One region of the Streptomyces sp. NPDC026673 genome, then DNA from elsewhere that is predicted to be linked to it. Evidence: riboswitches for the same ligand, from Rfam matches in the RefSeq annotation. Region 1 holds a riboswitch; each other region holds the start of a gene.
What was found. A riboswitch is a leader RNA that binds a small molecule or an ion and turns the genes downstream of it on or off. The one in region 1 is predicted to bind cobalamin.
Positions count from the first base shown of each region.

Region 1 (7,470 bases):
TTCTCCAGACGTGCCGCGCCCGCGTCGACCGACGAGGTCGGCGGCAGCGCCAGCTCCGCCGACGCGCCCCGGAAGGTGATCAGGCCGACCTTGTCGCGCCGCTGGTAGGCGTCGAGCAGCAGCGACAGCACCGCGCCCTTGACCGCGCTCATGCGCTGCCGTGCGGCCATCGAGCCGGAGGCGTCGACGACGAAGAGCACCAGGTTGCCCTCGCGGCCCTCCCGCACCGCCTCGCGCAGGTCGTCCCGGCGGATCACCAGGCCAGGTCCGCCGCGCCCGCGCGCCCGCTGGTGCGGGGCGGCGGCGTGCACGGTGGCGGCCAGGTGCAGCTTGGACAGGCTGCCCTGGGGCCGCCGGGCGCCGGTCGTCCTGCCGTGCGCGGTACGGGCGCGGGAGCGGCGGCCCGCGGCACCCTCGCCGAGACCGGGCACGGTCAGGGTGCGGGCCTTGAACGGCTCGGCCGCCGGCACCGCGGCGCGTTCCCCGCCGCCCGGGGCGGCGTCCGTGCCCTCCGCCTGGGGTCCGGACTCCGCCGGCTCCCTGGGCGGGGCGATGTCCGGGGCGCCGTCGTCACCCTGCGGCGGACGGCCGCCCCGGTCGGGGCCGCCGCCGTCCGGGCCGGGGTCCGGGTCCGGGTCGTCGTCCTGGCCGCGGTTGGCCTCCAGGGTCTCGTCGAGCTTGTCCTCGTCCAGGCCCGGCGCGTCGAAGGGGTTGCGGCGGCGCCGGTGCGGCAGCGCCAGCAGCGCGGCCTGCCGTACGTCGGCGTCGGTGACGTCGGTGCGTCCGGCCCAGGCGGCCAGGGCGGTCGCCGTGCGCGCCATGACGATGTCCGCGCGCATCCCGTCCACCTCGAAGGCCGCGCAGGTGGCCGCGATCTGACGGAGCGCGCCGTCGCCGAGCGAGACCGACGGCAGCAGCGCCCGCGCCGCCGCGATCCGCTCCCGCACCGCCCGCTCCTCCGCCTGCCAGGCGGCGGCGAAGCCCGCCGGGTCCGCGTCGTAGGCCAGGCGCCGCCGGACGACCTCCACCCGCTCGTCGGTCTCCCGTGAGGCCGCGACCTCCACGGTGAGTCCGAAGCGGTCCAGCAACTGCGGCCGCAACTCGCCCTCTTCGGGGTTCATCGTGCCGACGAGGAGGAAGCGCGCCGCGTGGCGTACGGAGACGCCCTCGCGCTCGACGTAGGACGCGCCCATGGCGGCGGCGTCCAGCAGCAGGTCCACCAGGTGGTCGTGGAGCAGGTTGACCTCGTCCACGTACAGCACGCCGCGGTGCGCGTCGGCCAGCAGCCCCGGCTCGAAGGCCTTCACGCCCTCCGCCAGGGCCCGTTCGATGTCCAGCGCCCCGACCAGGCGGTCCTCGGAGGCGCCGACCGGCAGCTCCACCATCCGTGCCGCACGGCTCTCCGCGCCGGCGTCGGGGCCGTGCGGTCCGTCCGGGCACGCCGGGTCCGGCGCCGCCGGATCGCAGCCGAAGCGGCAGCCGGGCACCACGTCCACGGGCGGCAGCAGCGCCGACAGCGCCCGGACGGCCGTCGACTTGGCGGTCCCCTTCTCGCCGCGCACCAGGACACCGCCCACCGCGGGGCTGACCGCGTTCAGCAGCAGCGCCAGCCGCAGGTCCGCCATCCCGACGATCGCGGTGAAGGGGTAAGGGGTGCTCACGCGGCCTCCTGGGTCGAACGGTCGTTGCTGCGGTGCTCACGGGCGGCCCGGCTCCGGGTCCGCGGCGGGGCGCTCACGGCGCCCCCGGGGCCACGAAGGGCAGCCCCGCCGGGGGGCCCTGCTCGATGAGGCGGAGCAGGGCGCCGGTGTCGGCGTGCTCCTCGATCAGATCGCCCAGCCGGTCCAGCTGCTCCTCGCGGAGCGCGCCGAAGGCGGTGCCGGGGGCGGGGACGAAGCGCCGCCCCGCGGCCTGCGCGACGCGGCGCAGGAAGGCACGGCGGAAACCGTCGCTCTCCAGCGAGCCGTGCCAGTGGGTGCCCCAGACCGCGCCGGTGCGGCAGCCGTCCAGGAAGGGCTCGTCGCCGCCGCGGACGTCGGCGACGCCGTGGTGGATCTCGTACCCCTCGACGGGCTCGCCGTACGCCTTCCCCGAAGGCCGGGCCAGGGTCTTCTCCACGGCGAAGCGGACCCGCACCGGCAGCAGGCCGAGCCCGGCGACCGTGCCCGCCCGCGACTCGACGTCGTCCTCGATCGTCTCGGCGAGCATCTGGAAGCCGCCGCAGATCCCCAGCACCGGGCGCCCCTCGGCGGCCCGGCGGACGAGGGCGTCGGCCAGGCCGCGCCGCCGCAGCCACTCCAGGGCCTTGACCGTGCCGCGCGTGCCGGGCAGGACGACGAGGTCGGCGTCGGCCAGTTCCTCGGGCCGGTCGACGAAGCGGACGACGACGCCCGGCTCGGCGGCGAGGGCGTCCACGTCGGTGAAGTTCGACATCAGCGGCACCGCCGCCACGGCGACCCGCAGGATGTCCTCGCCGTGCGGCGGCGCCGTGTCCGACTCGCGGACGGTGCCGCGCAGCGACATCCGCAGCCCGTCCTCCTCGTCGATGCCGAGGCCGTGCCGGAACGGCAGCACCCCGTAGAAGCGGCGCCCGGTCAGCCCGCTCAGCATCTCCAGACCGGGCTCCAGCAGGGACACGTCGCCGCGGAACTTGTTGACCAGGTAGCCGCAGACCAGCTCCTGGTCCTCGGGGCTCAGCAGTGCCGTCGTCCCGAAGAACGAGGCGAACACCCCGCCCCGGTCGATGTCGCCGACGACGATCACCGGGAGCCGGGCGGCCCGCGCCAGGCCCATGTTGACGATGTCGCCCTGCCGCAGGTTGATCTCGGCGGGGCTGCCCGCGCCCTCGCAGATCACCGCGTCGTACCGGCCGCGCAGCTCCTCCAGGCAGCCGGTGACGGTCTCCAGCAGCTCCGCGCGGCTCCCGTTGTGGTAGCCGCGCGCGCTCATCTCTCCCACCGGGCGCCCCATCAGGACCACCTGGCTGGTGCGGTCCCCGCCGGGCTTCAGCAGCACCGGGTTCATCAGCGCCGAGGGCTCCACACGCGCGGCCTGCGCCTGCATCGCCTGGGCGCGGCCGATCTCGGCGCCCTCGCGGGTCACATACGAGTTCAGCGACATGTTCTGCGCCTTGAACGGCGCCACGGACACGCCCTGCCGCGTCAGCCACCGGCAGATCCCCGCCGTGACGACGCTCTTGCCGGCGTCCGACGTCGTTCCGGCGACCAGCAGACCCCCGCCCCTCATGCGTTCCTCCTCCGGGCGACCGCGCCCCACGCCAGGCGCCCGCCCACCGCGACCGCCAGCGCCAGCGCGCCGACCCGCCGCGACAACCGCGCCGCCCGTTCGATGTCCCGTACCTCCACCGCCCGGTTCCCCGCCCCCAGCACGGGCCGGTGCTCCACCCGCCCGCCATAGGCAAGCGTCCCCCCCAGGCGCACGCCCAACGCCCCCGCGAACGAAGCCTCCACCGGCCCCGCGTTCGGGCTGGGATGCCGGGCCCCGTCGCCGCGCCAGGCCCGCCAGGCACCCCGGGGGTCGGGCCCGGCCAGCACCGCGAGCGCGGCGGTCAGCCGGGCACCGGGATAGCCGGCCACGTCGTCCAGCCGGGCCGCCGCCCAGCCGAACCGCCGGTGCCTCGGCGACTTGTGACCCACCATCGCGTCGAGGGTGTTCACCGCCCGGAAGCCCACCAGCCCGGGGACGCCGCCCAGCGCGCCCCACACGAGGGCGCCGACGACGGCGTCCGAGGTGTTCTCCGCGACGGACTCCACGACCGCCCGCGCCAACTCCGCCTCGTCCAGCGCCTGCGGGTCGCGCCCGCACAGATGGGGCAGCCTCGCGCGCGCCGCCGCGGTGTCCCCCGCGGACAGGGCGGCGCCGATCGTGCGCGCCTCCCGTACCAGCGAGGTCCCGCCGAGCACGGCCCAGGTCGCAGCCGCCGTCAGGACGACGGAGGCGGGGGCGGAGCGGCGCACCGCGCGCTGCAGACCGGCCGCGGCCGCCACCGCGCCGCCGGCGCACAGCGCCGTGTGGAGGGCGCCCCTGCCGCGGTGGTCGGCCCACAACGCGCGCTCGAGGCCGGCGGCGGCACTTCCGAACGCCGCCACGGGGTGGCCGCGACGCGGGTCGGCGAGGACGAGGTCGGCGAACCAGCCCAGGGCGGCACCGGTGGCGAACGCGCACGGCGCCGCGGCGCCGCTGTCGGGTGAACGGCCGGAGCCGCGCATCACAGGAGTCCTCACTCAGGGTCCGCGCCCTGGTTCGACGTGACCGGCGACGAGAGTCTCCTGGCTCCCGGATCGGCGGCACCCCCGGCCTTCCAGCCCCTCGTTCGGGCCGTGGCCATGGGCGGGGGTCCGCTCCCCGGTGACAGTGGCGGGACCGCGCCGGATTCGCACCGGACTTCCTCTCCTGCCGCCGTTTGGCGGTTCCGATACCACCACGCCCCGCTGCGGCCCGTCAACTCACCGCGACGGCCTGTGGAAAAGAAGAAACCCCAGCTCACGGCCGGAGAGCCGGGAGCTGAGGTCAACTTCACACGGTGCCGCGCGAGGTCGCGGGGCGTGGAGCCGGGGCCGGACCGTCAGGAGACGATCAGGAAGATCCCGTACGCCACGGCCGCCGCGCACAGCGCGAAGCACAGGTAGGCGCCGGAGCGGGCCAGGGCGGTCGGGCCGCCGGCGGAGGCGGTGCCCGCCTCGCCGGTGGCCGTGGCGCGCTTGGACAGGCCCACGATGCCGAGGGTGAACAGGCCGACGAGTCCGACGGTCACGGCGAGACTGACGCCGAAGACGGAGCCGAGGGCAGCCCAGTCGATGTGCATGGTGCTGGTTCCTTCCGGGGCCGGTGCGGCGCCGCCGTCAGGCGGAGGCCTTGGCGGGGTCGACGTCGGCGGCGGTGGCGGTCAGGCCCGCGGGCGGCGGGATCACTGCGGCGATGGCCGTGGTGATGACGCCCGGCTCCTCGGCGTCGTCGTGGCCGTCGTTGACGTTGGTGTGGTCGACGGGCTTGCGGCGGGAGGCGAGCCAGATCGCGGTGCACGCGGCGAGCGCCAGGACGGCGACCGTCGCGACGCCCCAGTCACCCTGGTCGGCCAGGAGCGCGGCGCCCGCGGCGACCAGGCCGGCGGCCGGCAGGGTCAGCCCCCACGCGACGAACATCCGGCCCGCGGTGCTCCAGCGGACGACACCGCCCTTGCGGCCGACGCCGGCACCCATGACGGCGCCGGAGCAGACCTGCGTGGTGGAGAGCGAGAAGCCGAGGTGCGAGGAGGCCAGGATGACGGTCGCGGCGCCGGTCTGGGCGGCGAAGCCCTGCGGCGGCTGGATGTCGGTGATGCCCTTGCCCATGGTGCGGATGATCCGCCAGCCACCGATGAAGGTGCCGAGCGCGATCGCCATGCCGGCCGAGACGATGACCCACAGCGGCGGGTCGGAGTCGGGGGCGACGACGTTGCCGGCGATCAGGGCGAGGGTGATGACACCCATGGTCTTCTGCGCGTCGTTGGTGCCGTGGGCGAGGGAGACGAGTCCGGCCGAGGCGATCTGCCCGGCGCGGTAGCCCTTGGCGGTCGCCTTCGGGTCCGCGTGGCGGCCGATGCGGTAGGTCAGGCGGGTCGCCAGGGTCGCCGCGACACCGGCGACGATCGGGGCGCAGACCGCGGGGATGAGGACCTTCATGACGACCGCGTCGCCGTTGACCGCGCCGAAGCCGGCGGAGGCGACGGAGGCGCCGATGAGGCCGCCGAAGAGGGCGTGAGAGGAACTGGAGGGCAGCCCCGCCAGCCAGGTCAGCAGGTTCCAGACGATCGCGCCGACGAGCCCCGCGAAGATCACTTCGGGCCTGATGCCCGCGCTCTCGTCGAGGATGCCGCCGGAGATCGTCTTCGCCACCTCAACGGAGAGGAAGGCGCCGACGAGGTTGAGCACGGCGGACATGGCCACCGCCGTCTTGGGCTTGAGTGCGCCAGTGGAGATGGTGGTCGCCATCGCATTGGCGGTGTCGTGGAAACCGTTCGTGAAGTCGAACACGAGTGCGGTAATGATCACGATTCCGATCAGGAGCGTGATGTGTTCCATTGACCCAGGCATTCGTTCGATCGGACAGTGGCGGTGGCGACCGTACGGAGTCTGGATGAACGGAAGGTGAACGAGGGGCGGCGCGGCGGTGCCCGTACGTGCGGGGGGTGTGGGTCGGGGGGGATATCGCCCGATTATTCGACCTTTTGTCCACTTCGGCGGCGGTGTATCGGCGGCACGGAAGAGATCCTGCTCACGCGACGACAGCCCGGCTCGGCGAACCGCCACGCGATGTGAAGCGGGGTGTGGCGGGCCCGGTGGTTCGGCTGTCCCGCCGTCTCGCTCCCTTCGGTCGCAAAGCGGCTGGCTGGGGAGGGGAGGGTGGGGACTCGGGGCTTCGCCGCGGTGTGCGGGCCGGTGGGTGGCCGGGGTTCAGGCGCCGGAGCGGGTCTCCTCATCGGTGCTGTCTGTCTCGTTGCCGTCCGCGGGTATAGATGGCTGGTTGCCACGCCCACCGTCCGTGGGCGGCGCGCCCGCCGTGACCTGCGTCTGCGGGTGATTCCCCGGCAGCACCAGGCTTGGCGGGTGGTCTGTCGAGATCGGGCTCTGTTTCGCCGACATAGTGGGCGAAAGCGGGCCCGATCTTCTCCGGTTCAAAGATCGGGCTCTGTTCCGCCGACTATGTCGGCGAAAGCGAGCCCGATGTCCCGCCCACCCTCATCAGCACCTCGAATCCGTCGCAGACGCGGGTCACGGCGGGCGCGCCCACCGCGAACGGTGGGCGTGGAAGCGGCCATCTATACCCGCGGACGGCAACGAGACCCCAGCCGCCGGAAAGGCATCCCGCTCCGGCGCCTGAACCCCGCCGACCACCCACCCGCACACTGCTGAAGAGGGCCGCCCCACCCTCCCCTCCGCAGCCAGCCGCTCTGCGACCGAAGGGAGCGAGACGGCGAGACAGCCGAACGACCCGCACGGCCCGGCACTCACCCCTACCGACCCGACCACCGGCACGGCACCCACGGGCACGGCACCCGCCGGCACCTGGCTAATGGCGCCCCGAGACGCGGTCGGCGATGCGGGCGACTCGGTCGGTCTCCGCGCTCCGCCCGGTCTGCTCGCGCCGGTCGGCGGCGCGGTAGGCCGCGTACAGCCCGTGCACCCCGACCCACCGGAAGGGCTCGGGTTCCCAGCGGCGTACGCGGTGGTGCACCCACGGGAGGGCCGTCAGCTCCGTGCCGTGCGCCTGACCGGAGTCCAACTGGACGAGGTCCCGCAGTGTCCGCGCCGCGAGATTGGCCGTCGCGACCCCGCTGCCGACGTAGCCGCCCGCCCAGCCGAGGCCGGTGGACCGGTCCAGTTCGACGCTCGCGCACCAGTCGCGTGGCACGCCGAGCACCCCGGACCAGGCGTGGTCGATCGCCACCCGCCCCGCGGCCGGGAAGAAGCG
Region 1 is NZ_JBEZXR010000012.1:59,373-66,842, reverse strand. Features, by position in the region: gene AB0F62_RS12130 (putative cobaltochelatase) at 1-1,661, opposite strand, end outside; gene AB0F62_RS12125 (cobyric acid synthase) at 1,735-3,246, opposite strand; gene AB0F62_RS12120 (cobalamin biosynthesis protein) at 3,243-4,229, opposite strand; cobalamin riboswitch at 4,283-4,412, opposite strand; gene AB0F62_RS12115 (hypothetical protein) at 4,586-4,825, opposite strand; gene AB0F62_RS12110 (inorganic phosphate transporter) at 4,863-6,080, opposite strand; gene AB0F62_RS12105 (FAD-dependent oxidoreductase) at 7,069-7,470, opposite strand, start outside.

Region 2 (7,470 bases), on a different contig from region 1:
CCCGCCCTCGGCCACCGCGCCCGCGGACCGCGTGGCGGAGACGCTGATGCGCGCCTTCCGCGCGATGCAGCGCGAGCCGCACCTCGCGGACGCGATGGTTCGGGCGCTGACCTTCGCCGACCGTTCCGTCAGCCCGGAGGTGGACGCCGTGTCGCGGCTGACGACCGCGATCATCCTGGACGCGATGCGGCTGGACGGACCGCCGGGGCCCGAGCTGCTCTCGGCGGTCCGCGTCATCGAGCACACCTGGCATTCCGCCCTGGTCACCTGGCTGTCCGGGCGTGCCTCGATCGCCCAGGTGAAGATCGACATCGAGACCGTCTGCCGGCTCATCGACCTCACCGACCCCCGACGGGCCGGGGCCGCGGGGACGGCCGGGGCCGCCGGGGCCGCCGGGGCCTGAACGTCCGCCCCGCACCGCGGTCGCGGTCACTCCTCGGGCGGGAAGACCGCCTCCCCGGAGTCGGCCAGCGTGATGCTGATCGCCTCCACCGGGCAGCCCTCCGCCGCCGACAGCAACGCCTCCGCGGCGTCGGTGTCGGGGACCGCGGGATGGGACTGCCGGGCGGAGTCGAGGGTGAAGCCGCCCGGGGCGGAGTTCACGCACATGCCCGAGCCGATGCACACGCCCCGGTCGACCTCGATGTGCCACCGGTCCCCCACGGGGTCAGCCCTCCCAGCCCGCGGGCAGGTGGATCATCTTGTGCTCCAGGTACTCGCCCAGCCCCTCGGGGCCGAACTCCCGCCCGAGCCCGGAGTTCTTGTAGCCGCCGAAGGGGCCGAGCATGTCGAGGCTGAAGGTGTTGACGTTGAAGGTGCCGGTGCGCACCCGGCGCGCGATGTCGATGCCGTGCTCGACGTCGCCGGTCCACACGCTGCCGGACAGGCCGTAGTCGGAGTCGTTGGCGATGCGGACGGCCTCGGCCTCGTCCTCGTACGGCAGCAGGCAGATGACCGGGCCGAAGATCTCCTCGCGGGCGATCCGCATGGAGTTGGACACGTCGCCGAAGAGGGTGGGCTCGACGTACCAGCCGGTGGGCTGCGCCTGCGGGCGGCCGCCGCCGGTGAGGACCTTGGCCCCCTCCTGCTGGCCGAGGGCGATGTAGTCCAGGGAGCGCTGCTGCTGGCGGCGGGCGACCAGCGGGCCGACCTGCGTGGCGGGGTCGAGGGGGTCGCCGACGACGAGCGCGGAGGCGGCGGCCGCGAGGCGCTCGGAGGTCTCGTCGTAGCGCGAGCGCGGGGCGAGGATGCGGGTCTGGGCGACGCAGGCCTGGCCGTTGTTCATCCAGGCGGCCGAGACGATGCCGGGTACGGCGGTGTCCAGGTCGGCGTCGGGCAGGACCAGCGCGGCGGACTTGCCGCCGAGTTCCAGCGTCACGCGGGTGAGGTTGCGGGAGGCGACCTCCATGACGCGCTTGCCGGCCGCGACCGACCCGGTGAAGGAGACCTTGTCGACGCCGGGGTGGCCGACCAGGTACTCGCTGACCTCGCGGTCGGCGGGCAGGATCGACAGCACGCCCTCGGGCAGCCCCGCCTCGGCGGCGATCTCGCCGAGCACGTAGGCGTCGAGCGGCGACTCCGGTGACGGCTTGAGGATCACGGAGCATCCGGCGAGCAGCGCGGGGGCGAGCTTGGCGGCGGCGGTGAACTGCGGGACGTTCCACGGCACGACGGCCGCGACGACGCCGGCGGGCTCACGGCGTACGAGGATCGGGCCGAGCACTCCGGCGCGCCGTTCCTCCCAGGTGAAGTCGCGCGCGACGGTGATCGCGGCGTCCCACACCATCATCGCGCCGAGCGCCTGCGCGAGCACGCTCCAGGAGTAGGGCGAGCCGTTCTGGGAGCTGATGACGCGGGCGATCTCGTCGTGGCGCACGGCGATCGCGTCCTTGATGCGTGTGACGACCGCGATGCGCTCGTCGAGGGTGGCGCGCGGCCACGGGCCCTCGTCGAAGGCCCGGCGGGCGGCGGCCACCGCCCGGTCGACGTCCTCGCGGGAGGCGTGCGGCACCCGCGCGAAGACCTGCTCGGTGTGGGGGGAGACGACCTCGATCGTGGCGGTGCCGAGCGGGTCCACCAACTCCCCGCCGATGAAGAGCTGTCCGTGTTCGACGATCCCGTTCCCGTCCATGCCTGTCCCGTCCCGCCTCTGGCTGATGCCTCGTCAGAAAGTGACTCTGCTTCAGAACTGATACCAGTTCTAGTTATGGTGGGCAATGCATGCGACGCTGCGGAGAGGGGACCTCATGGAGCACGGCGACGGCATCTGGAGCATCCCGGTCCCGATCCCCGACAACCCCCTGGGCCACACCCTGGTCTACGTCGTCGACACCGACCGCGGCCCCGTCCTGGTCGACACCGGCTGGGACGACCCGGCCTCCTACGACGCCCTCGCCGACGGTCTCACCGCGCTCGGCACCTCCCCGACCGACATCCACGGCGTCCTCATCACCCACCACCACCCCGACCACCACGGCCTGTCCGGCCGGGTCCGCGAGGCCTCCGGCGCCTGGATCGCCATGCACGCCGCCGACACCGCGATCGTCCGCCGGGCCCGCCGCGCGGAACCGGGGCTCTGGCTGGACTACCTCGCCGCGAAACTCGCCGCCGCCGGCGCCCCCGAGGAACACCTCGCCCCGCTGCGGGCGGTGCGCGCCGAGCGCCGCGCCCGGCCCGTACCGGGCCTGCGGCCCGCCCTCCCCGACCGCGAGATCGTCCCCGGCGAGCGGGTGCCGCTGGCCGGGCGCGCCATCCGCGCGATCTGGACCCCGGGCCACACCCCCGGCCACGTCTGCCTCTTCGAGGAGGACGGACGCCGCCTCTTCTCCGGCGACCACCTGCTGCCCGGGATCTCACCCCACATCGGCCTGTACGAGGACCCCGACGACGCGACCGTCGGCGACCCCCTGGGCGACTACCTCGACTCCCTGGAACGCGTCGCCCGGCTCGACCCCGCCGAGGTGCTGCCCGCCCACAAGCACCCCTTCACCGACGCCGGCGCCCGCGTGCGCGAGCTGCTGGACCACCACGCCGACCGCCTCGCATCGCTCCGCGCCCTGATCGCCGAGGCCCCGCGCACCCCGTGGCAGCTGGCCGAGGCCATGCAGTGGAACCGCCCCTGGGAGCAGATCCCCTTCCCCTCCCGGAACATCGCCGTCGCCGAGGCCGAGGCGCACCTGCGCCGCCTGGTCAAGCTCGGGCACGCCGAGCCCGTCCCGGGATCGGACCCGGTCGCCTACACCGCGGTGTGAGCCCGCGCGGACAGGCGGGGTGGAGCAAGGAGCGGGTCGAACGCCGAGCCCGGCGAGGCGGAGAAGGGAGACGCGGCGGTGGGGACACCTCCCGGGCCCGAAGGGCCGCGGGGGACCGCGGCGACCGACGACAACGCCGCCGGGCGAGAGCCGTCGGCACACGACCGCCACCCCGCCTGTCCGCACGGCCTCGCAGGTGGCCGTGGAGCCGCCGGTGTGAGCCAGACCGCACACGGCCGGGCACGGCACGGCGCGCGGTCCCGGCTAAGGTGTGGTCGACACACCAAGTCCAATCACGTCCGAGTGGGGGAAGCCGGTGCGAATCCGGCGCTGACCCGCAACCGTGAGCCGTCCCCGTCCGGGGAGGGCCCAGCCGGAGCACCCGCGCGGACGGGAGCGGCTCTTCCGTCGAGGTACACGGAGCCGGAGCCCGGTGCCGTGACCGCGCGCCCGCATCCGTCTGCGCGACCGCTCACCCGAAAGGCACCACCCGATGCACCTGCGCCGCACCGCCGCGGCCGCCCTGGCCGCCTTCAGCACGCTCCTCATAGCCGCGTCGCCCTCGCCGTCGCCCGCGGCGGCACCCGCCGCGCTGTACGGGGACGGCGACCCCACGTACGACGGCGTCTGGCGCCAGTCGTACGCGCTGCTGGCACTCCACGCGGCCGACACGGACCCGGCCGGGGACGCGGTGGAGTGGCTCGCCAAGCAGCAGTGCGCGGACGGCGGCTTCGCCTCCTACCGTCCCGACCCGACGGTGCCGTGCGACCCGAAGACCGAGGACACCAACGCCACCGGCATCGCCGTGCAGGCGCTCGCCGCCCACGGGCAGGACTTCGCCGTCAAGCGCGCCGCCGACTGGCTGGCCAAGGTGCAGAACCGCGACGGCGGCTGGTCCTACAACCCCGGCGGCGCCTCCGACGCCGACTCCACGGCCGTCGTCATCGGCGGCCTCAAGGCCGCGAAGACCGACGTCAAGTCCGTGACCACCGACGGCCAGTCGCCCTACGACGCGCTGCGCTCCCTCCAACTGGCCTGCGGCAAGAAGGACGGCGGCGCCTTCGCCTACCAGCCCGACCCCAAGTCCGGGGCCCTCGCGGCCAACGCCAAGGCCACCGCGGACGCCGTGCGCGGCGCCGAAGGCGCGGGCTTCGTGGTCGAGGCCCCCGGCCGCGACACCCCGGTGCGCGACGAGTGCGGCGGCGGAGCCTCCGACGCGGGCGCCGCCTGGCTCGCCCGTCAGCTCACCGCGGGCGGCAGCCACTTCGACGCCGTCACCCCGGGCTCCGACCAGAAGAACCCCGACTTCGGCACCACCGCCGACGCCGTCGTCGCCCTCGCCGCCGGCGGGCACCTCGACGCCGCCAAGGGCGGCTACAAATGGCTCGCCGCCAACTCCGACGCCTGGGCCAAGGACAACCCCACCGCCCTCGCCCAGCTCGCCCTCGCCGCGTACGCCACCGGCAACCCCATGCGGGACCACATCACGCGGCTCAGCGCCCTCGGCCCGGTCGCGCAGCAGAAGCCCGAGTCCTCGGGCGGCAGTTCGGTGTGGTGGATCGTCGGCGCCTGCCTGGTCGCCGGCATCGGCATCGGGGTGCTGCTCGCCGGCCGGAAGCACCGGCTGTGAGGCGGCCGCCCCTCACGGCGGCGGCACTCCTGACAGCCCTGCTGGCCGCCCTCGTCGCGACACCCGCGCAGGCGGCCAGCTACCGGTACTGGTCGTTCTGGCAGCGTGACACGGCCACCGGCGACTGGACGTACGCCCAGACCGGCCCCGCCCTCAGCCGCCCCGCCGACGGCAGCGTCGAGGGCTGGCGCTTCGGCGTCAGCCCCGACGCCGACTCGGCCGCCCGCCCCCGGGGAGCGGCCCGCTTCGCCGCCGTCTGCGACGGGACCCCGGCCCGGCCCGGCACCAAGCGCGTCGCGCTGCTGCTCGACTTCGGCACCGCCGCCGACGCCCCGGCCGCCCGCACCGCCTGCGCCCGCGTCCCCTCCGACGCCACCTCCGCCGACGCCCTGGCCGCCGTCGCGGCCCCGCTGCGCTACAACTCCGCGGGCCTCGTCTGCGCCATCACCGGCTACCCCGCCACGGGCTGCGGCGAGCAGGTCGCCGACGACGCCGCGCCCCCCGCCCCCGCCCCCTCCTCCGGCCCGGCGCTCGGCACGTACGGCGCCGCGGCCGCCGTCCTGGCCGTCGCCGCGGCCGCCGCCTGGCAGGTCCGCCGCCGCCGGAACGACCGCCCATGACCTCCGGTGCGACCCTGGCCCGCCCCCTGCGGGCCCTCGCCCTGTTCCCGCGGCTGCGCCCGCGCACCGGGAACGGCTCGGCCACCCCCGCCGCCCGCAGTACCGGCGCCGACGCACCACCCCGGCCGCGGCGGCGGTCGGTCCTCCCGTCCGGTGACACCCCCGGCGAACCGCGCACGGCCGGCACGACCGCCGCGCAGGTACCGGACACCCCTCCCGACCGCCGGACAGCGATACGGCGCCGCGACGGATCGGCCACCGCGGCCGCCCCCACCACCGAGGGCGCGGCGCCCACCCGTCCGGCCGTCACCCCCCGCAGCGGCGACGCGGCGGACGTACGGGCAACGCCTTCGCCCGCCCCTGGCCACCTCGCCGACGCGACGGCACGCACCCGGCGGGACGACACCCCGGGCGGCACGAACGGCCTCCGCCGCGGCACCGAAGGCGGGGACGGCTCCGGCCGTTTGCGGGCGCTGCTGCGGCGGCCGGAACGCACCGGGCAGGCCGGCGCGGGCGGCCCGCGGGCGGCGGGCCGGGCGCGGGGGCCGCACGCGGGGGCGTGGTGGCTGTGGGCACTGGGGCTCGCGACGGCCGCGTCCCGGACGACGAACCCGGCACTGCTCGCACTGCTGGCCGCCGTCGCCGGGTACGTCGTGGCCGTCTGCCGCGTACCGGACGCGCCCTGGTCGCGGTCGTACGCCGCCTTCCTCCGGCTCGGCCTGCTCGTCCTCGCCATCCGGCTCGTCTTCGCCGTCGTCCTCGGCTCCCCGATCCCCGGCACGCACACCGTGCTGACCCTGCCCGAAGTACCGCTGCCCCACTGGGCGCAGGGCGTACGCCTGGGCGGCCGGGTCACCGCCGAGGGGCTGTGGTTCGCCTTCCGGGAGGGCATGCGGCTGGCCACGCTCCTGGCGTGTCTCGGTGCCGCCAACGCCCTGGCCAACCCCACCCGGCTGCTCAAGTCGCTGCCCGGCGCCCTGTACGAGGCCGGCGTCGCCGTGGTCGTGGCGATGACCTTCGCGCCGCACCTGGTCGCCGACGTCCGGCGGCTGCGGGCGGCGCGCCGGCTGCGGGGCCGCTCGGTCAAGGGCGTACGGGCGCTGCTGCAGGTCGGCCTTCCCGTCCTGGAGGGGGCGCTGGAGCGCTCCGTCGCGCTCGCCGCCGCCATGGACGCGCGCGGCTACGGCCGTACCGCCGAAGTGCCGCCCGCCGTACGCCGGACCACCGCCGCGCTCACCCTCGGCGGGCTGCTCGGGCTGTGCGCGGGCACGTACGCGCTGCTGGCCGCCCAGGGCGCCGCGTACGGACTGCCCCTGCTGCTGGCCGGGCTGGCGGCCGCCGTCGCGGGACTGCGCCTGGGCGGGCGGCGCTCCGTCCGCACCCGCTACCGCCCCGACCGCTGGGACGCGACCGCGTGGCTGGTCACCGCCTCGGGTGTGGCCGTCGCCGCGCTGACGATCTGGGCCGCCGCAGCCTCGCCCGCCGGCCTCAACCCGCCGGCGGTACCGCTGACGGCGCCGTCGCTGCCGCTGTGGCCCGCGGCCGCCGCCCTGCTGGGGCTGCTGCCCGCCCATCTGAAGGGAGCCCGCCCGTGATCCGCTTCGAGCAGGTCTCCGTCACCTACGACGGCGCCTCCGCGCCCGCCCTCGCCGGTGTCGACCTGACCGTCCCCGAGGGCGAACTCTGCCTGGTGGTCGGGCCCTCCGGCACCGGCAAGTCGACCCTCCTGGGCACCGTCTCCGGCCTCGTACCGCACTTCACCGGCGGCACCCTCACCGGCCGGGTCACCGTCGCGGGGCACGACACGCGCGGCCACAGACCGCGTGAACTCGCCCATGTCGTCGGCACCGTGGGCCAGGACCCGCTCGCGCACTTCGTCACCGACACCGTCGAGGACGAACTCGCCTACGGCATGGAGTCGATCGGCGTCGCCCCCGACGTGATGCGCCGCCGCGTCGAGGAGACCCTC
Region 2 is NZ_JBEZXR010000047.1:45,984-53,453, forward strand. Features, by position in the region: gene AB0F62_RS27710 (TetR family transcriptional regulator) at 1-403, shown strand, start outside; gene AB0F62_RS27715 (ferredoxin) at 430-663, opposite strand; gene AB0F62_RS27720 (aldehyde dehydrogenase) at 668-2,131, opposite strand; gene AB0F62_RS27725 (MBL fold metallo-hydrolase) at 2,247-3,251, shown strand; cobalamin riboswitch at 3,530-3,656, shown strand; gene AB0F62_RS27730 (prenyltransferase/squalene oxidase repeat-containing protein) at 3,745-4,881, shown strand; gene AB0F62_RS27735 (SCO2322 family protein) at 4,878-5,501, shown strand; gene AB0F62_RS27740 (CbiQ family ECF transporter T component) at 6,068-7,096, shown strand; gene AB0F62_RS27745 (ATP-binding cassette domain-containing protein) at 7,093-7,470, shown strand, end outside.
Region 2: linked by a shared signal. The riboswitch ahead of AB0F62_RS27730 (prenyltransferase/squalene oxidase repeat-containing protein) and the one ahead of AB0F62_RS12120 (cobalamin biosynthesis protein) in region 1 are both predicted to bind cobalamin.

Region 3 (7,470 bases), on a different contig from region 1:
GCGGCGCGACGCTGATGGCGACCGTCACGGCCACCCCGAGCTCGTGCAGCGCCCCCGGCAGGACGCGCAGGGCGCGCTTGGGATTGGCCAGGGTGTTGGCGGCGCCGATGCAGCACAGCATGCACGCCAGCCGCAGACCGTCGGTGGCCGCGGACAGGACCGCCTCCAGGGAGACCGGGCCGCCGATCCGGATGCCCGCGTACCAGTCGGGGGTCGGGATGTGCGGCAGGGAGAAGAGGAAGTGGTCGTGCGGGGTGATGCCGGTGGCGAAGACGGCGCGGAACACGACGCGGATCGTGACGACCGTCAGGGCCAGATAGAGGTAGTAGACGAAGCCGCGCGCCCAGGGCGCCTCGGTGCGCCGCGCGGTGACGACGTAGCCCAGGACCGCGAGGACGAGGACGAGCAGCAGCGGATTGTTGGTCCGGCTGACGGCGGTGGCCAGGGCGAGCGCCCAGATCCACCAGGCCACCGGGTGCAGGATGCGGGGCAGGCGGCGGCCGCCCGTGTCCGGCACGGGGCCGGACACGGGCGGGGAAGCCACGGTGGTGCGGTTCATGTCGGTCACTCGGAACGCTTGCGCCTGCGGCCGGAGACGAGCGCGGCGGCGACGATCAGCGCGGCCAGCGCGGCGCCCGCGAGCAGCGGCACGAACGAGCCCGGGTCGTATCCGGCGTCGGCCGCCGGGGCGGCGTCGACGACACGCGTGCTCGGGCTCGGCGTCGCGGGACCCGTTGCCGCGGCCGCACTCGGTGAGGGCGTCGGCGTCGGCGAAGCGCCGGTTGCGGACGGCGACGGGGTGGGGTCGGCTGTGGGTTTGTGCGTGGTTTTCGTGGGCGTGGCCTTGGGCGGCTTCGCCTTCGTGGTTGCGGGGGCGGGGCCGGTGTCGGTGCCCGGCGGCAGGGTGGGGGCCTTGGCGGTGGAGGCCGGTTTGCCTCCGCCCTGCGGCTTGGTGTTGTGAGCCCGCAGCTGGTCGGGGGTGACGGTGGGCCGGCCCTCGGTGCCCTCGATGTTCGTGCCACCGAAGATCCACAGGTCGACGCTGCCGGGCTTGGGCTTGTAGAGCATGGCGCCGAGCTGGCTGTACTCCCAGTCGTTCTCCCCGCGGTCGGCGTGCCAGTACGACCAGTACGCCGACGCGGGCGGGGTCAGGACGCAGTTGTCCTCCCGCGCCGTCGGGTACTGCGTGCCGTTCTTGTAGCCGCTGTAGCCGATCCGGCAGATGAAGGCGGGTCCGTCGTGCCCGGTGCCGGTGGTGCGCCAGCCGCCCTGGTTGAGCAGTTCGTAGCCGGTGGTCGGCGTGGTGCCGCAGGAGCGGAGGATCGGTCCGCCCCAGTGGCTGAAGTCGACCGCGAGGACCGCCCCCGAGGTGGTGGTGCAGCGTCCCATGGCCTGGGGGTCGGCGGCCGCGGGGGCGGTGGTCGAGCCGAACGCGGCGATCGTCAGGCCGATTGCCGCAGCGCCCCGGAGGAGCGCGCGGGTCAGTGCGGTCAGGGTCATCGCCGCACTCCCGCGTCCGCGCGGCGCCGGGCCACGACGACAGCGCGCCAGCCGGCCAGGACCAGGCCCGCGGCGAGCGCCGCGAGCAGGCTCACCTGGACGCCGGTGGAGGCCAGGGCACCATCGCCGCCGTCCGGGCCTCCGGTACCCCCGCTGCCGTCCGGCGTGATGATGACCGGCGGGCTCGAACTCCCGCTCGGAGTGGGCTGCGGGGACGTGCCGTCGAGGCTGCGGTTCAGCGCGCCGAAGGAGATTCCGGTCGTGCCGCCCACGGCCTGGGTGGAGGCCCGCAGGTCCGAGCCGCGCTGACCGTCCTTGGCGACGTTGAAGCCGCCGTCGTCGTTCTGCTGCGAGGCCAGGAATCGCCGTGCCTCGGCGATCTCGTCGGTGTAGGCGGGGGCGTCCAGGGACAGTCCCTGCACGGCCAGCGCGGCCGAGTTCACGGAGTTCCCCGCGGCGCCCGGGAAGCCGCCGTCGGGCAGTTGCCTGGAGGCGATCCAGGCCAGGGCCTTGTCGACGGCCTTGTCCGCGCTGTCGCCGCCGGCCAGGTCAAGGGCCATGGCGGCGATCGCGGTGGAGTCCACGTCGGAGTCGTTCGTGGACGGGATCAGGCTCGGCCAGGCGCCGTTGTCCTGCTGGAGGCTCTCCAGGTACGCGATCGGGTCCTCGGCCGCGGACTTCTCGCCGGCGCGCAGCTGCGCCATGATCGCCAGTGACTGGGAGAACACCGAAGGGGCGTAGGTGTAGGCGCCCTTGGCGGGGCAGGAGGTGTCCGGGGCGGTGCTCGGCTTCGCGCAGACCGCCTTGTCCAGGGCGGCGATGAGGTCCTCGCCGCCGAAGTCGCGCGGGTCCCGGCCGACGGACTCGGCCAGGAGCGCGGCCTTGCCGATCGATCCGCCGCCCGCGTACGGGGTTCCGGCGCCGGTCCAGTCCTGGAGGGTGCGGCCCTCGCCGTCCTTGCCGCCCTTGTCGAGGAAGTCGACGATGCCGCGCAGCGCGGCGTTGTCCAGGCCGGTGGCGGCCAGCGCGTAGGCGCCGTCGATGGTCAGGCCGAAGTCGGCGCGTTCGGAGCCGGGTCCCGCGGTGTAGTAGTGGCCCTGCTTCAGGTTCCCGTCGCTGGTGAGGTAGGCGACGCCCTTCTTCAGGTCGGGTCCGTCCCCGGCGGGGGTGCCGGGGCCGCCGGTCGGCGTGGGCGAGGTGGGCGGGTCCGTCGGCTCGTCGCTCTTCGCGGTGAGGTCGACGAGGCTCGTACGGGCCCCGGCGGCGACCGCGGGCGGCGTCGGATAAAGGGACGCGTCGGTGGCGCCCTCCTCGAAGCCGAAGCCGCCGTCGCCGAGTTGCTGCCGGGACAGCCACGCGACCGCCGTGTCGGCACGGCCGGTGTCGCCGAGGGAACGCAGGGCCTGCGAGGCCCAGGCGGTCGCGGCGATGCTGCCCGTGGTGGCGCCGGTGTAGCCCGGGAACGAGCCGTCCCCGCGCTGGGCCTTCTTCAGGTAGGCGCGGGCCTTGGCGACGGCGTCCTCGTGGCCGCCGGCCTTGTTCAGGACCAGGGCGACGAGTCCGGTGGTGGCCGGGTCGCCGTCGCAGAACTCACCGGGCCGGATGAGGATGCTGGTGACGCCGCCGTCCCGGCACTGGACCTGGGTCAGCCGGTCCACCGTGCCGGCCGGGGGAGTGACGCCCGCGCGCAGCAGGGCCAGCGCCGACAGGGCCTGGCCGTCGGTGTAGGTGGCGTTCCGGAAGTCGCCCTTGGCGGTGCAGCCGGGGGTGGGCTCGCCGGACTCGGGACCGGCCGCGCAGACGTTGTCTTCGAGGTCGCCGGTCAGGTCGTGGCCGCCGAAGTCCGCCGGGTCGCCGCCGGTGATCTCGGCCAGGAGCGCCAGACGCGCCGCGGCGGTGGCGTCGGGGGCCTCGTCTTTGCCGGCCGCGTAGGCGTAGTCGTCGGTGTGGGCGGTGAGGAACGCCGTGATCTTGTCGACGGTCTCGCTCCTGACGTCGGCGGCGGCCAGTGCGTACGCCGTTTCGGTCGTCAGAAGGAAGTTGGGGGTCTCGGCGCCGTCGTCGACGATGCGCTCGCCGTCGGTCAGCTTGCCTCTCAGCCACGTCGCGGCCGCGTCGAGGTCGACGTCGCCGGGCTCACCGGTGGGCTCGCCGGTCGGGTCCGTCGGCCCGCCTCCGCCGCCCGCGCGGACGTCGTCGGGGCTGAAGGAGGGCTTGCCGGTGGTGCCGCCGATGTCGGTGCCGCCGTAGACCCAGGCGTCGACGTCGCCGTCGTGAAGCTCGCGGGTCATGGCGCCGAACTGGCTGTAGCTCCAGTCGTCCTGGCCGGGCGAGGCGACCCAGTACGACCAGTACGCGGTGGCCGGAGGAGTCAGGAGACAGGCTTCCTTGTCCGGTGTCGGGTACTGCGTCCCCGAGTTGAACGAGTCGCGGCCGATGCGGCAGATGAAGGCCGGCCCGTCGTGCTCGGTGCCCGCGGTGGTGAACCCTCCCTCGTGAAGCAGTTCGTAGCCGGTTGTGGGGGTGAGGTCGCAGCCGCGCTCCACTGTGCCGCCGAACGGTCCGAAGTCGACGGCGACGACGGCTCCCTTCGTGGCGGTGCACTCGCCCACCGGACCGGCCGCCGCCGATGGGACGGTGAGAAACGTCACCCCGGCGCCCACCAGCAGGAACAGGGTGGCCATCAAGGCCGGCAGACGCCGTGTCCACCGCGCCCCCGCCCGTCCGTCTCTTCGACTGTCGGTCCCCACCACGGCCCCTCGTCATCGTCCCGGCACGGAACGGGTGTGGTTGAGGGGCCTCCACCGCGCGGGCAGGCCGCTGCCGGGAAAGACCGGTCGAACCACGCCGCAGTCCACGACGGCGTCTGTCGCTGAAGAACACGCTCCAGGCATTCCGGCTCGCCCGGACGGTGCCGGGCCTACGGTTGCGGGTCAGCGCCGGACTTCGACCGGCTTCCCCTGGAACAACATTGCGTATCAGCCGGATTGCAGCACGTCAGTGAATCCAGCGTCAAGGGCGCCTACTGAGCCCCTACTTGGGCAGGGGTGGCGGGTGCGACCGGTGTCGGGTAGCGTCCTGCGCTGCCGTGTGGGGGAATCCGGTGCGAATCCGGGGCTGACGCGCAGCGGTGTGGGACGGCGGGGGCCGTTCCGAGCCCGAATGCCCAGGCGGTGATGCACCCTCGGAAGCCGATCCACGCGTCCCGGACGGCGGCCACGCCCGCTGCTCCCACCTCGCGTCGCGAGGGCCCGGCACCGGGGACGGCCGGCGTCCCTCACCCCAGGAGCAGGCCATGTCCCTTGCCACGTCCTTCCGCCGCCCGGCGCTCACCGCGGCCGCCGCGCTGGGGGCGTTCGTCCTCACCGCGCAGCCGGCGCTGGCGACGTCCACCCCGGCGCAGATCGCCACCTCGAAGGCGAACGGCGTCGCCTACCTCAAGACCCTGCAGGCCGCCGACGGTTCGTACGCCGGCTCGGGCCTGTCCAACGAGTGGGCTTTCAGTGCCTTCGCGGCGGCCGGCACCGCCGCCGTCGACGTCACCCCGGGCGGCGACACCAGCAAGAACGCCAGAACCGTCTACCGGACCCTGCTCTCCACGACGACCTGGCCCTCCGCCTCCCCGGTCGTGACCGACTACGAGCGGGCGACGCTCAACGCCTACGCAGCAGGGATCGACCCGGCCCGCGTCAGCGCCTCGCGCAACCTGATCGCCGACATCTACGGCTACTGGCAGACCGCGGAGGCCGGCTACTTCGGCCCGTCGGCCAACTTCAACGGCACCGTCTTCGCGGCGCTGGCACTGGGTGGAGCCAAGACCCCGTCCGGCGCGGCGCGCATACCCCAGGCCCTGCGGGACGCGATCGTCACCCGCATCCGTGCCAACCAGCACAACGACGGCGGCTGGAACTACAGCAAGGCCGAGGGCAACCCCAGCCAGCTCGCCGCGACCAGCGACATCGACATGACCGGCGCGGCCATGGCCGCCCTGTGCGTCTCCGGGGTGCCCGCCACCGACACCGACATCGTGCAGGCCAAGGCGTTCCTCAAGAGCAAGCTCGTCGCGAACAGCGGCGCCTTCAACGCCATGTTCGGCGTCAACACCGACTCCAACGGCTGGGCCGTCTCCGGCCTGAACGCCTGCGGCATCAACCCGCAGACCGGCGACTTCCTCACCTCCATGGGCAAGACCCCGGTCGACTTCCTCATCTCCCAGCAGTTCAACCCCGGGGGAGGATTCAAGTACCTCCCGAGCGACACGTCCCCGCAGGCGTACGCGTCGATCGACGGCCTCCGCGCCGTGGCGGGCGGCGGCTTCACCGCGGCTCCGCCCGTGCCCACCACGGTCGGCGCGCCGCAGTGGGTGAGCCAGGCCTCCTTCACCTCCGGCACCGCCGGCAAGCTGGCGCTGACCGTCGACGACGGAGCGGGCAACCTCAAGGTGTGCTCCGTGGCGCTCACCCCGACCGGCACCACCACGACACTGGGTGCGGTCGTGGACGCGGCCTCGACCGCGGCCACGCCTTCCGGGTGCGTCACCTCCGTCACGCCGACCTCGGGCACGGGCACCATCACCGCGGTCAACGGCAAGGCCAACAGCGGCTCCAACACCTGGAAGGTCAGCGTCGACGGCTCCTCCTTCGCCGCCGCCACCCGCGGCAAGGTGATCAACGTCGGCGACACGATCGCCCTGCGCTGGGGCGCCTGACCCAGGACGAGGGCGCGGGTGCCTGTCCCGGGGCACCCGCGCCCGACCTGCCCGTTGCCCGGGTCCCGCGCCGGGGCGCGGTTCCTCCGGGACATCGAGGGCGGGTCGGCGGCGTCCTTGGCCCCGGCTGATTCCGTGGTCACCCTCGCCCACATCATGAGAGCCACCGACATCGCCACGCCACACCTGGTCTTCGTGGCCATCGTCGCCGAGGGCCGACCCCGACCCGTTGCCGAGCGCCTCCGGATCCGTGACGAACATCGGGCGGACCTCCACCGGAGCCTTTTGGCCCTCGCCCGCAGCGGCATCTGCCTCCGACGACTCCCGTACGTCACTCTGAAACGATCGGTTAAGCTTCTGGGCGGCTGTGGGGGCTGCGGCTCGTCGTCGTGGCGACCGTGGAACGGCCAGGTCGGCCGGTCGAGGAGAGCGGCCGGTGTCAGGACCCTGGCCCGGACGGGACCACACGACGCTGATCATGATGATTCCGGGAATCGCGTGACCGCCGACGCGCCTCCGACTGGTCTGGGGTGCCCTGCCCACCCGCCCGTGAACAGAAGACCCGCCACGGAGATGTGAGGTATGTCAGTGATCTGCGTCGGAGGCATGATCGGAATCGGCAAGACCAGTGTCGCCGAAATGCTCGCCAAGGAACTGGGCAGCGAAGTCTTCTACGAGAGCGTGGAAGACAATCCGATCCTTCCGCTCTTCTACACGGCGAGCCCCGAGGAGATCCAGGCGAAGCGTTATCCCTTCCTGCTCCAGCTCTATTTCCTGCAGACGCGGTTCGCCTCGATCAAGGAGGCGTACAAGCAGGGTGACAACGTCCTCGACCGGTCCATCTACGAGGACTGGTACTTCGCCAAGGTCAATCACGACCTCGGCCGGATCAGCTCCCTTGAAATGCGGGTGTACGAGGGGCTGCTCGACGAGATGATGCGCGAAATCGAGGGCCTGCCCTACCGCAAGGCGCCGGATCTCATGGTCTATCTCAAGGCGGACTTCGATACGGTGCTGCGGCGTATCGGGTTGCGGGGCCGGGATTTCGAACAGGACGAGAGTCTTGTCGAGTATTACCGCACGCTGTGGTCCGGCTACGACGACTGGGTGCACACGCATTACTCGGCCAGCGAGGTTCTCGTCGTCGACATGAACAGCACGGATGTGGTGAACAACCCCGAGGACGCGGCCCGTGTGGCGCGGGAGGTCAAGGACGCCCTGGCGGCGGTCCAGCGCCGGGCGAGTTCCTCTGGGGAGACGGC
Region 3 is NZ_JBEZXR010000107.1:12,011-19,480, forward strand. Features, by position in the region: gene AB0F62_RS39175 (energy-coupling factor transporter transmembrane component T) at 1-559, opposite strand, end outside; gene AB0F62_RS39180 (hypothetical protein) at 565-1,500, opposite strand; gene AB0F62_RS39185 (prenyltransferase/squalene oxidase repeat-containing protein) at 1,497-4,184, opposite strand; cobalamin riboswitch at 4,368-4,512, opposite strand; cobalamin riboswitch at 4,594-4,668, shown strand; gene AB0F62_RS39190 (prenyltransferase/squalene oxidase repeat-containing protein) at 4,796-6,208, shown strand; gene AB0F62_RS39195 (deoxynucleoside kinase) at 6,791-7,470, shown strand, end outside.
Region 3: linked by a shared signal. The riboswitch ahead of AB0F62_RS39185 (prenyltransferase/squalene oxidase repeat-containing protein) and the one ahead of AB0F62_RS12120 (cobalamin biosynthesis protein) in region 1 are both predicted to bind cobalamin.

Region 4 (7,470 bases), on a different contig from region 1:
GGAGCGCGGCTCCGCCGAAGCGGCGCGGTCTCCGGCCCGGTCCCGCCGGCCGCGGACGCGGCACCTTGTCGAGCGGTGTGTCAACGGCACTCATCATGTGCTCCTCGGGTACTCCAGTCCCTGGCGTCACGCCGGGGCCGGCCGCCCTGGGGCGGCCGGCCGACGTCGATCACCGTGTTGCCCGCGCGCCGGTCAGCCGGCGTTGATCACCGCGTTGATCTGCTCGTCCGCGGCCTTGGTCGCGTCCTCGATGGACGCCTTGCCGACCGCGATGTCGTTGAGCATGTTCTGCAGGATCTGCTTCTTCTCGACCTGCAGCCAGCCCGGGGCGGTCGGGACGAACCAGGTGTTCTCGTTGGCCCGGGCGGAGGCGGCCGTCTTCGGGTCGTCCTTCAGCGGGGCGAGCAGCGACTTGGCGTTGGGCAGGTTGCCCTTGGCGATGAGGACCTTCTGGGCGGCGCTGTTGGTGAAGGCGTCGATCCAGTCGGCGGCGAGGTCCTGCGCGGCGGACTTGGCCGGGATGACCAGGTCGGAGCCGCCGATGAAGTTCGGCAGCAGGTCGCCGTTGGGACCGGGCAGCGCGAAGGTCTCCAGGGTGTCCTTGAGCTTGCCGGTCTTGTCGGTCTTCGGGTCGGCGGCGGCGGAACCCTCCCAGCTGGCGCCGTAGATGAGCGCGGACTTGCCCTGGCCGTAGACGATGTAGCGGTCCGACTCGTCCTTGTTCTTGTCACCGTGGAAGTACGTGTCGAGGACGCCCTTCCAGGTCTTCAGGCCCTCGATGGACTTGGGGTCGGAGAGGGTGGCGGTCCACTTGCCGCCGTCCTCCTTGGCGACGTCGCCGCCCGCGTCCTTGACGAAGGCCAGCGCGGTGTACCAGTCGCGGCTGGGCTGGTACCAGGCGGAGAACTTGTCGCCGTTCTTCTTCTGGATCTTGTCGAGCGCGTCCGTCAGCTCGGCCCAGGTGGTCGGGGGCTTGGTGACGCCGGCCGCCTTGGCGACGTCCTTGCGCCAGGTCCCGACGCGGGCACCGGCGTAGTAAGGCACGCCGTAGGTCTTGCCGTTGTAGGTGACCGATCCCTCGAGGGCGTCCAGCCAGTCCCCGGAGTTCTCGAACTTGCTCTTGTCGATGGGGGCGAAGGCGCCCTTCACCAGGTAGCCGAGAGTCTCGGTGTTGCCCATCTCGACGACGTCCGGCACCTTCTTGGTGGCGAGGACTGCGTCGAGCTTCTGGTTCTTGGCCGTCCACTCGTAGTACTCGTGACGGACCTTCACGCCCTTGTGCTCGGCCGCGAAGGCGTCGTCCGCCTGCTTGACCAGCTCGGGCCAGTTCTTCTGTGCGTCGACCGTCAGCCAGACGGTGATCTCCTTCGGCGCCGAGGCCTTGTCGGAGCCCTTGTCGTCCGAACCGCAGGCCGCAACGCCGGCGACCATGACGGCGACACCGATCGCCGCGATCAGCTTGCGCTTCACAACACCCTCCCCAGGGCAGTGAGTCCAAGTGGTGTAGACCAGTGCCCGAAGCTTGGCCTAGACCTTTGGGGGTGTCAAGGGTGTATAAGAGCACCGGACGCGTCCGTTACCGGACCGACATCTGGGCTCGTAACGCGATATGAGCCCGGGCCGTGCCACGATGTGAGCCGCGAATGACGGAGGAGCCGGTGACGGCAGCACGACAGCACTCGGGAGCAGAGGCGATGGAGACCGAAGGCGATGCCGGCACGGCGGTGACCGGGACCGCGGAGGCAGCCGGAACCGTCGCCGGGCGGACCGCGCGGGTGCCCAAGTACTACGGCCTCAAGCGGCATCTGCTGGAACTGACGCAGACGATGCCCCCCGGCTCCCCGGTTCCGCCGGAGCGCACCCTGGCCGCCGAGTTCGACACCTCGCGCACCACCGTGCGGCAGGCGCTGCAGGAACTGGTGGTCGAGGGTCGGCTGGAGCGCATCCAGGGCAAGGGCACCTTCGTCGCCAAGCCCAAGGTCTCCCAGGCGCTGCAACTCACCTCGTACACCGAGGACATGCGCGCCCAGGGTCTGGAGCCGACCTCCCAGCTGCTGGACATCGGCTACATCACCGCCGACGACCGGCTGGCCGAGCTGCTCGACATGAAGGCCGGCGGCCGCGTGCTGCGCATCGAGCGCCTGCGCCTGGCGAACGGCGAGCCGATGGCCATCGAGACCACCCACCTGTCGGCCAAGCGCTTCCCGGCGCTGCGCCGCAGCCTGGCGAAGTACACCTCGCTCTACACCGCGCTCGCCGAGGTCTACGACGTCCGCCTGGCCGAGGCGGAGGAGACCATCGAGACCTCGCTCGCCACCCCGCGCGAGGCGGGCCTGCTGGGCACGGACGTCGGGCTGCCGATGCTGCTGCTGTCCCGGCACTCGATCGACACCGGCGGCGAGCCGGTGGAGTGGGTGCGCTCGGTCTACCGCGGCGACCGCTACAAGTTCGTCGCGCGCCTGCAACGACCCTGACCATCGCGAGGTTCCCGGCCCGGTAGATCGTTTCCATACCGCAATGCGGGCGGGTAGTGACGCGCCTGCCGTCCTGACCTAGATTGCCTGCGCATTACACAGGAGTAAGAGATCAGGACGGAGCCGTAGCAATGTCCGAACCATCCGGAACCTCCGGCCGGCCACCGGTGGTCACCCCCACCCGGGTGATCGCCGGTGTCTGCCTCGTCATCCCCTTCGTCGCCATGCTCTGGGTCGGCTCGTACGCCAAGCTGACCCCGGAGTTCATCGGCATCCCGTTCTTCTACTGGTACCAGATGCTGTGGGTGTTCCTGTCCTCCGGACTGACGTACGCCGCGTACGTCATGGTCCGCCGTGAGGAGCGGGCACGGAAGGAGGTGGCGAAGTGAAGGACGGAGTCAACGGCGTCGCGCTCGCCGTCTTCATCTTCTTCTTCCTGGTCGTCACGGTCCTGGGCTTCCTGGCCGCGCGCTGGCGCAGAGCCGAGAACGCCCTGCACCTCGACGAGTGGGGCCTGGGCGGCCGCAGCTTCGGCAGCTGGATCACCTGGTTCCTGCTGGGCGGCGACCTGTACACGGCCTACACCTTCGTGGCGGTGCCGGCGGCGGTCTACGCGGCGGGCGCGGCCGGCTTCTTCGCCGTGCCGTACACGATCCTGGTCTATCCCCTGATCTTCACCTTCCTGCCCCGCCTGTGGTCGGTCTCGCACAAGCACGGCTACGTCACCACCTCGGACTTCGTGCGTGGGCGGTTCGGCTCCAAGGGCCTGTCGCTGGCCGTCGCGGTCACCGGCATCCTGGCCACCATGCCGTACATCGCGCTGCAACTGGTCGGCATCCAGGCCGTCCTCGACGTGATGGGCGTGGGCGGCGGCGAGTCGTCCAACTGGTTCATCAAGGACCTGCCGCTGCTGATCGCCTTCGGTGTCCTGGCGGCGTACACCTACTCCTCCGGCCTGCGGGCGCCGGCGCTGATCGCGTTCGTCAAGGACACGCTGATCTACATCGTCATCGCGGTGGCGATCATCTACATCCCGATCAAGCTGGGCGGCTTCGACGACATCTTCGCCAAGGCCGGCGACGCCTACTCCCAGATCAACCCGGCCACGGGCAAGCCCCGCGGATCCCTGGCACCGGGCGACACCGCCCAGTGGGCCTACGGCACCCTGGCGCTGGGCTCGGCGCTGGCGCTGTTCATGTACCCGCACTCCATCACCGCCGTGCTCTCCAGCCGCAGCCGTGACGTCATCCGCCGCAACACCACCGTGCTGCCGCTGTACTCGCTGATGCTGGGCCTGCTGGCGATGCTCGGCTTCATGGCGCTGGCCAGCGGCGTCGGGGCCGGGGTCAAGGGTTACAACGGCCAGCTGGCGATCCCGCAGCTGTTCGAGAACATGTTCCCGTCCTGGTTCGCGGGCGTGGCCTTCGCCGCGATCGGCATCGGTGCGCTGGTGCCGGCCGCGATCATGTCGATCGCCGCGGCGAACCTCTTCACCCGCAACATCTACAAGGACTTCCTCAAGCCGGACGCCACCCCCGCACAGGAGACCCAGGTCTCCAAGGTGGTCTCGCTGCTGGTCAAGGTCGGCGCCCTGGTCTTCGTCCTCACCATGGACAAGACGGTCGCGATCAACTTCCAGCTGCTCGGCGGCATCTGGATCCTGCAGACGTTCCCCGCCCTGGTCGGCGGCCTGTTCACGCGCTGGTTCCACCGCTGGGCACTGCTGGCCGGCTGGGCGGTCGGCATGATCTACGGCACCTGGGTGGCGTACGGCGTCGCGAGCCCGGCACAGAAGCACTTCGGCGGCTCCTCCGACACCATCCCGGTGATCGGGCAGATCGGCTACATCGGCCTGACCGCCTTCGTGCTCAACGTGGTGGTCACCGTCGTCCTCACCTTCGTCCTCAAGGCCCTCAAGGCCCCCGAGGGCGTGGACGAGACCGCCGAGGGCGACTTCACCGCGGACGCCGACGACCCGGGCGTCCGGAAGGACCTGCCGGTGGGCGCCGGTCACTGACCGCCGCTCCGGCCACGGATCACGGCCGCCGCCCTGGGACGGGGCGGCGGCCCGTCGTCGTGCCGTACGGGCCGGCTCCGGGCGGCGGAGGGTACGGCGGTACGGCTGCGGGCTGGTGTCCGCCCCGCGGGTGAGCCGGTGGCGCGCGGTCGCCGCGTCGCCGAAGCCGGCGCGGCCGCGACCGGCACGCCCGAACCCGTCGCTCTGTAACCGCATCGACACAACATCTGGTGGCGTCACGGACGGGCGCCACTAGATGTATGCTCAACTCCGCTGTCGCCGCAGGGGAAGCCGGTGGGAATCCGGGACTGCCCCGCAACGGTGTGCGGATGCCTTGAGGCATGCCCGCGAGTCCGAGTACCTGCCGACGGCACCGTCCGGCACGCCGCCCGGACGGTGAAGTGTCCGGGCCTCGCGGGTTGGGCCGGCGGACGCGCCGCGGCATGCCCTGCCCTGCCCTGCGTGCGCACCGTCGCTCCTCCGCGTCGCCGCCGTACGAGGGAGAGAGCACACGTGACCATCGCGCCCGCCGCACCCGCCACCGCATCGGAACCCGCCTCAACCGGAGCCGAGCTGCTGCGCGTTCTGACGGAACTGACCGCAGACCTCCCCGACACCGACCCCGGCCGGGTCGCCGCCGCCGCCCTGCGGGGCCGCAGCGCGGCGGCGGACGAGGCGGAACTGCGGGCGCTGGCCACCGAGGCCGCCGCCGGGCTGATCGCGGAGGACCCGCAGTACTCGCGGCTCGCCGCCCGTCTGCTCACCCTCGCCATCGCCGACGAGGCGGCCGGCCAGGGCGCGGTCTCGTTCTCCGCGTCGATCGCGGTGGGCCACCGCGAGGGCCTGATCGCCGACGGCACCGCCGCGTTCGTGGCCGAGCACGCCGCGCGTCTGGACGCGCTCGTCGACGGGGCGCTCGCCGGCGGCGCCGACGACCGCTTCGGCTACTTCGGCCTGCGCACCCTGCACAGCCGCTACCTGCTGCGCCACCCGATCACCCGCCAGGTCATCGAGACCCCGCAGCACTTCATGCTCCGTGTGGCCGGCGGCCTGGCCGAGGACCACTCCGTCCGCTCCGTGGACGAGGTCGAGGCGCTCTACGGCCTGATGAGCCGGCTGGACTACCTGCCCAGTTCACCCACACTCTTCAACTCCGGCACCCGGCACCCGCAGATGTCCTCCTGCTACCTGCTGGACTCCCCGCTGGACGAGCTGGACTCCATCTACGACCGCTACCACCAGGTGGCGCGGCTGTCGAAGCACGCCGGCGGCATCGGCCTGTCCTACTCCCGGATCCGCTCCCGCGGTTCGCTGATCCGCGGCACCAACGGCCACTCCAACGGCATCGTCCCGTTCCTGCGCACCCTCGACGCCTCCGTCGCCGCCGTCAACCAGGGCGGCCGCCGCAAGGGCGCGGCCTGCGTCTACCTGGAGACCTGGCACGCGGACATCGAGGAGTTCCTGGAGCTGCGCGACAACACCGGTGAGGAGGCGCGCCGCACCCACAACCTCAACCTGGCCCACTGGATCCCGGACGAGTTCATGCGCCGCGTCGACGCCGATGCCCCGTGGTCGCTCTTCTCCCCCGCCGACGTGCCCGAGCTGGTCGACCTGTGGGGCGAGGAGTTCGACGCCGCCTACCGCAAGGCCGAGGCATCGGGGCTGGCCCGCAGGACCATTCCGGCGCGCGAGCTGTACGGCCGCATGATGCGCACCCTGGCGCAGACCGGCAACGGCTGGATGACCTTCAAGGACGCCTCCAACCGCACCGCCAACCAGACCGCCGAGCCCGGCCGCGTCATCCACTCCTCCAACCTCTGCACGGAGATCCTGGAGGTCACCGACGACGGCGAGACCGCGGTCTGCAACCTCGGCTCGGTCAACCTGGGCGCGTTCGTCGTCGAGGACGGCGGCGTCGGGGAGCAAGCCATCGACTGGGAGCGGCTGGACGCCACCGTCCGCACCGCCGTCACCTTCCTCGACCGCGTCGTGGACATCAACTTCTACCCCACCTCCCAGGCCGCCGCCTCCAACGAGCGCTGGCGCCCGGTCGGCCTGGGCGCGATGGGCCTGCAGGACGTCTTCTTCAAGCTCCGGCTGCCCTTCGACTCCGCCGAGGCCAAGGCGCTCTCCACGAAGATCGCCGAGCGCATCATGCTCGCCGCGTACGAGGCCTCCTGCGACCTCGCCGAGCGCCACGGCCCGCACCCGGCCTGGTCGCAGACCCGCGCCGCCCGCGGCGTGCTGCACCCGGACCACTACGACACCGAGGAGAACTGGCCCGAGCGCTGGGAGGCGCTGCGTGCCCGCGTCGCCGCCACCGGCATGCGCAACTCGCTGCTGCTGGCGATCGCCCCGACCGCCACGATCGCCTCGATCGCGGGCGTGTACGAGTGCATCGAGCCGCAGGTCTCCAACCTCTTCAAGCGCGAGACGCTGAGCGGTGAGTTCCTGCAGGTCAACTCCTACCTCGTGGCCGACCTGAAGAAGCTCGGCGTCTGGGACACGCAGACCCGTGACGCGCTGCGCGAGTCCAACGGCTCCGTCGAGGGCTTCAACTGGATCCCCGCGGACGTCCGCGAGCTGTACCGCACCGCCTGGGAGATCCCGCAGCGCGCCCTGATCGACATGGCCGCGGCCCGCACCCCGTACCTCGACCAGAGCCAGTCGCTCAACCTCTTCATGGCCTCGCCCACCATCGGCAAGCTCAGCTCGATGTACGCGTACGCCTGGAAGCAGGGCCTGAAGACGACGTACTACCTGCGCTCCCGCCCGGCCACGCGCATCGCGCAGTCCGCCCGCGCGGCGGCCCCGATCCCCGTGCAGGCGACGCCCGACGCGGACGCGATCGCCTGCTCCCTTGAGAACCCCGAGTCCTGCGAGGCCTGCCAGTAATGAGCTCCACCAAGAACCTGCTCGACCCGGGCTTCGAGCTGACCCTGCGTCCGATGCGCTACCCGGACTTCTACGAGCGCTACC
Region 4 is NZ_JBEZXR010000019.1:82,558-90,027, reverse strand. Features, by position in the region: gene AB0F62_RS16135 (sugar ABC transporter permease) at 1-94, opposite strand, end outside; gene AB0F62_RS16130 (extracellular solute-binding protein) at 193-1,470, opposite strand; gene AB0F62_RS16125 (GntR family transcriptional regulator) at 1,695-2,474, shown strand; gene AB0F62_RS16120 (DUF3311 domain-containing protein) at 2,606-2,863, shown strand; gene mctP (monocarboxylate uptake permease MctP) at 2,860-4,491, shown strand; cobalamin riboswitch at 4,706-4,875, shown strand; gene AB0F62_RS16110 (ribonucleoside-diphosphate reductase subunit alpha) at 5,005-7,386, shown strand; gene AB0F62_RS16105 (ribonucleotide-diphosphate reductase subunit beta) at 7,386-7,470, shown strand, end outside.
Region 4: linked by a shared signal. The riboswitch ahead of AB0F62_RS16110 (ribonucleoside-diphosphate reductase subunit alpha) and the one ahead of AB0F62_RS12120 (cobalamin biosynthesis protein) in region 1 are both predicted to bind cobalamin.